Regions from separate parts of the Pseudoalteromonas sp. JC3 genome, predicted to be linked through region 2. Evidence: predicted binding sites of a transcription regulator. Region 2 holds the regulator's gene; the other holds the start of a gene.
The links. Region 2 encodes MetJ, which represses methionine synthesis genes. Its sites were predicted from a motif close to TAGACGTCTAGACGTCTA; they were not measured.
Positions count from the first base shown of each region.

Region 1: QSH61_RS05905 (homoserine O-succinyltransferase) is a predicted target of MetJ. The motif match lies at 2,132-2,149, and genes of this name have one in related genera.

Region 1 is NZ_CP127855.1:1,435,438-1,439,646, forward strand. It holds gene QSH61_RS05895 (tetratricopeptide repeat protein) at 1-972, opposite strand, end outside; gene QSH61_RS05900 (DMT family transporter) at 1,143-2,033, opposite strand; gene QSH61_RS05905 (homoserine O-succinyltransferase) at 2,211-3,158, shown strand; gene QSH61_RS05910 (homocysteine S-methyltransferase family protein) at 3,148-4,209, shown strand, end outside.
Region 2 is NZ_CP127855.1:3,907,258-3,911,466, forward strand. It holds gene metL (bifunctional aspartate kinase/homoserine dehydrogenase II) at 1-381, opposite strand, end outside; gene metB (cystathionine gamma-synthase) at 386-1,606, opposite strand; gene metJ (met regulon transcriptional regulator MetJ) at 1,951-2,271, shown strand; gene QSH61_RS17030 (malic enzyme-like NAD(P)-binding protein) at 2,352-3,593, opposite strand.

The DNA.
Region 1 (4,209 bases), 1.9 Mb from region 2:
ACTATTTTGCTGATTATGTGCTTCAAGCCCCTGTTTAAGTATCGTTTGTGCTGTTAGGTTATCGCCCTCAAGCTGCTTGAGTTTGGCCTCAATAAGCAGTGCTCGCTGATCCACTTTACCGTGTTGAATTAGTTGCCGAGTACGTTTAAATGAAGCAAGTTGCTGTTGTGCCTGAGTGATATGATTTTGAGCAATGGCAATTTCGGCCAATAATAAATAGGCTCGAGACAATTGGGTATAGGCACCGCTTTGTGTCAAAGGTTGAAGTAAATCTTCAATTATTTCAGTTGCTTTGTTGTAGTCGCGCTTTTTGTAAAATACCTCCGCGATGCTTAGCAAGGTGTGATTCGCTTTAGTTTGGTCGCCAGCTTGCTGGTGGAGCGCGTGGGCTTGACGAAACGAGAGGATGGCATCATCCAACTGATTAATATCCCTCGATACATTCCCTAAATTGTTAAGCGTGATCGCTTGTCTCTGTAGGTCATTTGTTGCTTTCGCTATTTGGTAGCTTTCTAAAAATAAAGTAAGGGCGGTGTCTAAATCTCCGAGTGCCTGATAGGCATTAGCTAAATCGTTTGCCGATTTACCCAGGAGTTCGTTTTGTTGCAACTTAGCCGCAAGCGTTTGCGCTTCGTGGAAGCTCTCCAGCGCTTGAATATAATTGCGCTGGCGATAACGATTAATACCACTTTGTCTTAACACCTGAAAGCGTTGGAGTGTGGTTAACTTCCATGCCATCAACTCATCCAGTATTTGATTGCTGAGCTTTATGTCACCCGCTCGACGATACAAGCTAACAAGCTCAAGATGTGCATCAAAAGCTTGAGCACCGTTGGGTTCAAGCGTTTCAAGATGTTGCTTACAAGACAAAATCTGGCTTGTGAGATTAGCATTATTGGCACCTGGGCATTCTGAACCATGCGCCGGTAACACAACGAGCAGTAATGCGAAAAACAAAGCAAGCAAAGGCATAAATATTAGTCTATATACATTGTTTTTACATATTAATATAGTGGTAACAAAAAGTCGTGTCTGCCTTTAATAAATCTTAGGTTGATTACTTTTTGTATTTTGCCTCTGTTTCGGTGGTAAATTAACCCCAAATTCAGGCCAATATGCACACATATTAAGTGTGATATTGGCTATCCCTTTAGCAATAAAAACACCCCAGCTAAAGCAATTAGGCCTCCAAACATCATAGACTTAGTAATAGCTTCTCTGCGCAGTAGTCCAATTGTCATCACCATAAGCGGTGCCGTTGCAAAGATGGTTTGTGCGATAGCGGGATCAGTATGATTAACGGAAATTAACTGTAGCCAAAGCCCAATAAAGGTGCCAAAAAACACTGCAACGAATAACCAGTTTTTACCGTCGATTTGTTTAAGTGTGAGTGCTTTAAACAGGCTTTGTGATTTCAAACAAACAACAATAAAGGCCACAAATAGGGTGCCGGATCCCAAGCGAATAAGTGCCGCCCACAAACTACTAATGCTTTCGTTATTTAGCGCACCTTTGGAAAGCACCATACCCGCAGCTTGGCAAATGGCAGCCGTGAGTGCAAAACAGACTCCCAAGAGATAATGTTTTTTGTCTAATACCGGCTGGCTTCTACTTGGCTTAATCGCCAACATCACACCAACGGTTGTCACTGCAATGCCGAGCCAAGCGGATGCGCTGAGATAAACACCAAGGAGCACAATGTTTAAGATCCCCGCGATGGCAGGTGCAAGACTTTCAATAACCAAAGTGCGAGCAGGGCCTATATTTCTGAGTGCGGCAAAGTAAGCGCTGTCACCAATCGCTATGCCCAGTATCCCACTGGCTATCAGCCAGCCCCAGCTCGAGAGTAAGGTCGGATACATAGCATCACCTGCGATGAGCAAACACAAGATCATCAAAGCAGAAGCGATGACGCCTTTGCTAACGTTCAACTCAAATGGACTAAGGTGATGGCTAAATCGTTTATACAGTATGGTTGAGCCAGCCCATACCCCAGCCGCCGCAATCGCTGCCGCTTCGCCAATACCAATCATAAATATCAAGTTTCTTGTGTTTATTTATATGATGGCAAGTATACATAAATTGAAATAATCAGTGAGAGGTTAGGCATCAAATTATTATCACAAATGTTTAGACGTCCATACATCTAGAGGTTGAATTTTTCCAGTTTTTGTCCATAATAATGCCATTCGATTAGTCTGGAGCAGCGCATGCCAATCACCGTCACCGACGAACTCCCAGCCATTGCCCAATTGCGTCATGAAAATGTGTTCGTGATGCCACAAAGTCGTGCATCAACGCAAGAGATCCGCCCAATGCGGCTCGCGATATTAAACTTGATGCCGAATAAGGTGGAGACTGAGGTGCAATTTATCCGATTACTGGCAAATACCCCTTTGCAGGTGAATGTTGATTTGTTGCGACTGGACACCCACCGTAGCTCTGAAAACTCAGAGCAACATCTAGATATGTTTTACCGCTATTTTTCGGATGTGAAAGATCAAAACTATGATGCTTTGATAGTCACCGGTGCGCCGCTGGCGCATCTTGAATATGACGATGTGGTGTATTGGCAGGAATTACAGGCGTTTTTTGATTGGGCTGAGCACCATGTTACTTCAACCCTGTTTTCTTGTTGGGCCGCACATGCCGGTTTGTATCACCATTATGGGTTAAAGCGAGCACTCAAAAATGACAAACTGTGTGGCGTATTTAAGCACCACTGTTATTTTGACCACGGGGCGCTCACTCGCGGTTTTGATGATGAGTTTTTGGTGCCACACTCACGTTATGGCCACATCGACATCGATAAAATTAATGCGTGTAAAGACCTAGTGGTGTTAGCAGGCTCTGAAAAAGTGGGCGCTTACTTAATTAAAAATCACTCAGGTAGCCAAGTATACATTACCGGTCATCCTGAATACGACGCCGATACGCTACAAAAAGAATATCTTCGCGATTGTGAAAAAATGGCCAACGCACCGCAGCCTGAGAACTATTTTCCTGAGAATGACACCAGCAAACGTCCATCTAAGACATGGCAAAGCCATGCATTCTTGTTATTCTCAAATTGGTTAAACTACTATGTTTACCAAACCACACCTTATGATATTAACTTAGTTAGCCAAGATGTAAGGACTAACAATTATGCCGAATAATGTAGCCGTAAACGGTGAGCAAATAGCAGAGCAGCTTAAGCAAGCAATGCAGCAACGTATTCTGATCTTAGATGGTGCAATGGGAACCATGATCCAAAAGCACAAATTAGAAGAACAAGACTATCGTGGTGAGCGCTTTAAAGATTGGCATGTCCTTATCAAAGGCAACAACGATCTGCTAAGTTTGACGCAGCCTGAGATAATCAAACAGATCCATCGCGATTACCTAGCTGCTGGCGCAGATATCATTGAAACCAATACTTTTAACGCCACCACCATCTCGATGGAAGATTATGACATGGCAAGCCTAAGCCGCGAGATTAATCTTGAATCGGCGAAGCTTGCACGTGCGGTATGTGATGAATTTACCGCCAAAGATCCCAGCAAGCCTCGCTATGTGGCAGGTGTACTTGGCCCAACGTCAAAAACCTGTTCGATTTCTCCAGATGTAAACGACCCTGGTTTTCGCAATATCACTTTTGACAAGTTGGTTGCAGCCTATGTCGAATCAACGCTTGCCCTTATTGAAGGCGGTGCTCACCTTATTTTGATTGAGACTATTTTTGATACGCTCAACGCCAAAGCCGCGTCTTACGGCGTAGAAGAAGCATTTGAGCAAGCGGGTGTCACTCTGCCTGTTATGATCTCGGGCACAATTACCGATGCTTCCGGTCGCACGCTTTCAGGGCAAACCACAGAGGCGTTTTATAACTCCATTCGTCATATTAAGCCAATCTCCATTGGCCTAAATTGCGCGCTAGGCCCAGATTTATTAAGACAATATGTAGAAGAGCTGTCACGGGTTTGTGAAACCTTTACCTCAGTGCATCCAAACGCAGGGCTTCCTAACGAGTTTGGTGAATACGACCTAGAAGCCGACGACATGGCGAAAGAGATTATCGATTGGGGTAATGAAGGATTTATCAATATTGTTGGCGGCTGCTGTGGCACCACGCCCGAACATATTCGCGCCTTCGCGAGAGGCCTTGAGCAAACCCAGCCGCGTAGCTTGCCTAACATCGAAGTGCGGATGCGTTTGGCAGGTCTTGAA
Region 2 (4,209 bases):
TAATATACGAGCCGACCATAGCTCTCCATGTGCAAGTAAACTCGCGTAGTGAAGATGCTGTTCTTCTCGTCCTGAAGCGATTGCTTGCAGCTCATTGACAAGCTGTTTGAGTAACACACTGTGTTGTTCACCTACAAACAGGGCATCAATTAATTCACGTTGATGATTTTCAACTTGTAATAAAACATCGTTGAATGCGCGAACATCTTGCTGCTCAAAGCTTTGCCATAACTTCACTAGGGTATTCGTTGTTTTTCCTGCAGCAGAAACCACAACACTGTCACCTAGTTGACATTGCTCTAACACTATCTTGGCAACCGCCTGATAACGCTCTGGCGAGCTTAAACTCGAACCACCAAACTTATGTACTACTTTTGCCATTTACTCACCACAACGCTACTGTATGTGCAGGCGTTAATTTGAATGACTTAGCATCATCACTCGCCTGACTTTCATCAATACATGCAAATCCCGATTCCAGATCTGCAATGAGATCCTGTGCATCTTCAATGCCTACAGAAATACGAATCAACGTGTCGCCCACTCCCGCTTCTAAACGTGCTTGCGGATCCATACCCGCGTGTGTCATCGTCGCTGGATGACAAATAAGACTCTCAACCCCACCTAAAGATTCTGCCAATGAAAAGTGCGTTAGAGACGTTAAAAACTTCGCAGATGTTTGCAGATCGCCTTTGATATCAAAGCTCACCATGCCACCAAAGCCGAGCTGTTGTTTTTTCGCAAGTTCGTGTTGAGGATGCGACTCAAGGCCAGGGTAATAAACTTGGCTAACATACGGCGACTTTTCTAAATATTCTGCAATAAGCTGAGCATTTTCTTGATGTTGGCGTAAACGTACATTTAAGGTGCGCAGTCCACGTAGGGTAAGGTAACTATCAAAAGGTGCACCGGTAATACCGATATTATTCGCCCACCAAGCTAACTCATCACCCAATTCCTGTGTACGCGCGATCACCGCGCCCCCCACTACATCAGAATGACCATTGATATATTTAGTGGTTGAATGCACGACGACATCCACGCCAAAGGCAATGGGGTTTTGTAATGCAGGAGACAAGAAGGTGTTGTCAGCGGCGACCAAAGCCCCCACAGCGTGTGCTGCATTTACGACAGCTTCTATATCCGTTAACCGCAAAATTGGGTTACTTGGTGTTTCAATCCAAACTAATTTAGGTTTGATCTGCTGCAGCTGCGCAAGACTTTCAGGTTGCGTGAGATCCAAGACTGTTAATTTGAGCAATCCACGCTTTGCAAGCGATGTAAACAAGCGATAGCTACCACCATAGCAGTCATGTGGAATAACCAGCGTATCGTCATGGTTAAGCAGTTGAGTTACTAGGTGAACGGCAGCCATGCCAGTGGCGGTAATAATACCACGAGCACCACCTTCAAGTTCGGTAAGTGCCTGTGCAAGCACATCACGATTAAAGTTACCGCTGCGGCCATAATCGTAGTCGCGTTTGGTATCAAAATCGGCAAAAGAATAGGTGGTAGAAAGGTAAAGCGGTGGCACTACTGCCCCATGCGCTTTATCAGCTTCTATACCGTGACGCACTGCTACCGTCGATTTATTAACTTGACTCATAAGGTCACCTAGATAGTTGGATGTTTAGACGTCTAAAAGGTTAGAACAACAGAAACCAGAAGTCAAAACATTTATACTGCTAAATGGCTAAATAACTAGTATTTGACTATCTTTTTTAAACCGATAAAATTTCGCCACTCTAGGCGTTGCTAATACGACTGAGTTATTGAAAACTATGGCAGAGATTCTTCTATCTCGCTATGGCGGATTAGTTTATTCATCTATTTGAGTTTGGGATTTATCTTTAATTCGTAAGGTTATCCCTATATTCATGCGGTTGGTGAATAATGTAGACCAGAACCCAGTCATATTGGCATTGATGTAACTGAGGCAAGTACACAATTATGGCAAAATGGAACGGTGAGTATATTCACCCATATGCAGAACACGGTAAGAAAGCAGAGCAAGTAAAAAAGATCACGGTGAGCATACCTCTGAATGTACTCAAAGTGCTAACTGATGAGCGTACACGTCGCCAAGTGAATAACTTACGTCATGCCACGAACAGTGAGCTTTTATGTGAGGCGTTTCTACATGCCTTCACAGGTCAGCCACTGCCGAGCGATGAAGACTTGAGAAAAGATAATCCAGAGCGTATTCCTTTAGAGGTAAGACAAATAATGGAAGAGCGCGGTTTGGAGATCCCAGAAATAAACGAAGAGTGATAACTGCTCTTTCGCTCTGGAAATACAGACACAAAAAAAGCCTCAATCGAGGCTTTTTCATTTGAATAATACCAATGGTATTATTCCATATATCCAGCTGGCATATCGATTTGTGCCACGCCTGATTCAATTGCAGCTACCGCTACCGCTTTTGCGATACGAGGTAACAAACGTGGATCCATTGGTTTTGGAATAATATACTCAGGACCAAACTCTAGACTATCTACGTCAGCCGCTTTTAACACTTCAGCAGGTACAGGCTCTTTCGCAATCGTTCTAATTGCTTCAACCGCTGCAATCTTCATCTCGTCATTGATAGCGGTTGCGCGTACATCAAGCGCACCACGGAAGATAAACGGGAAACACAGTACATTATTTACTTGGTTTGGATAATCCGAGCGGCCTGTCGCCATGATCAAATCATTACGTGCACCGTGTGCAACTTCAGGGCTGATCTCAGGGTCTGGGTTAGAACAAGCGAATACCACTGGCTTGTCAGCCATTAGCTTTAGATCCTCAGCAGAAAGTAAGTCTGGGCCAGAAACACCAACAAATACGTCCGCATCTGCAATCACGTCTTGTAACGTACGCTTATCCGTGTTGTTTGCAAACAGCTCTTTGTATTCATTTAGGTCATCACGACGAGTATGGATCACGCCTTTTCTGTCCAGCATATAGATGTGCTCACGTTGAGCACCGCATTTGATCAGTAATTCCATACAAGCAATAGCGGCTGCACCCGCGCCAAGACACACAATAATCGCATCATGAATATCTTTACCTTGGATTTCCAACGCATTCAGCATACCCGCAGCGGTTACAATTGCAGTGCCGTGCTGATCATCATGGAATACAGGAACGTCACAACGTTCAATTAGCGCGCGCTCAATTTCAAAACACTCTGGCGCTTTAATATCTTCAAGGTTAATACCACCAAATGTGTCTGCGATATTTGCCACAGTATTGATGAAGTCTTCAGTGGTGTTGTGCTTAACTTCGATATCGATTGAATCAAGGCCCGCAAAACGCTTAAATAATAGTGCCTTACCTTCCATAACAGGCTTTGACGCCAAAGGACCTAAGTTACCCAAGCCAAGAATTGCCGTACCATTACTGATCACCGCAACCATATTTCCTTTACCCGTGTAACGGTATGCATTCGCCGGATCAGCCGCGATTTCACGTACTGGCTCTGCAACACCTGGGCTGTATGCAAGTGCTAAGTCTTTTACGGTCTCGGCAGGTTTAGTGAGTTCAACACTGATTTTACCTGGAACGGGCTTCTCGTGATAATCTAGAGCTTGTTGACGAAAGTCTGTCATGGCGCGATATTTTCCTACGAAGTTAATGTGAGAGTGTGGTAAACGTTCGCATTCTGAATGTTGGCAACCTAGCTAGCTGGTTACAGCAACACACAGTGCGATTAACTATATGAGCGACGACATTCAACCACTCAACAAGCGTATGTGCTTTGCTGTCGCGGTATGTCAATAGGACATATAGTTAATCGACCGTATTCACACAATACCGAGTTTTGCTCATTATTCAAGTAAAATCAGGTCTATCCACTAGCATGGTATTTTCTATACTTTTCCGAGAAGATAAGCTCAATTTTAAGAAATATTTCACAAATAAAATGACTAAAACTTAAAAAACAAGACGCTAAAACCAGCACGGAATGTATAAAATTAGCACAAATGTACACCAACTATAAAAACAATAAGAAAATTGCAACTTAACCAACTTTAACGTCAAGATACCGACATTTAATCGCAATATACTGACTTTAGTTTATATTAAGTGCTCATACCTGATACTATTTACTATATGAGCTTTGATTATTTTCACAACTTAAGCTCGTAAATGTTCAATATTTATCTGCTAAATAGAGTTTTTACTCTACCCAAGAGATCAGTAAAGTTTTGCTGCCAAACTGGC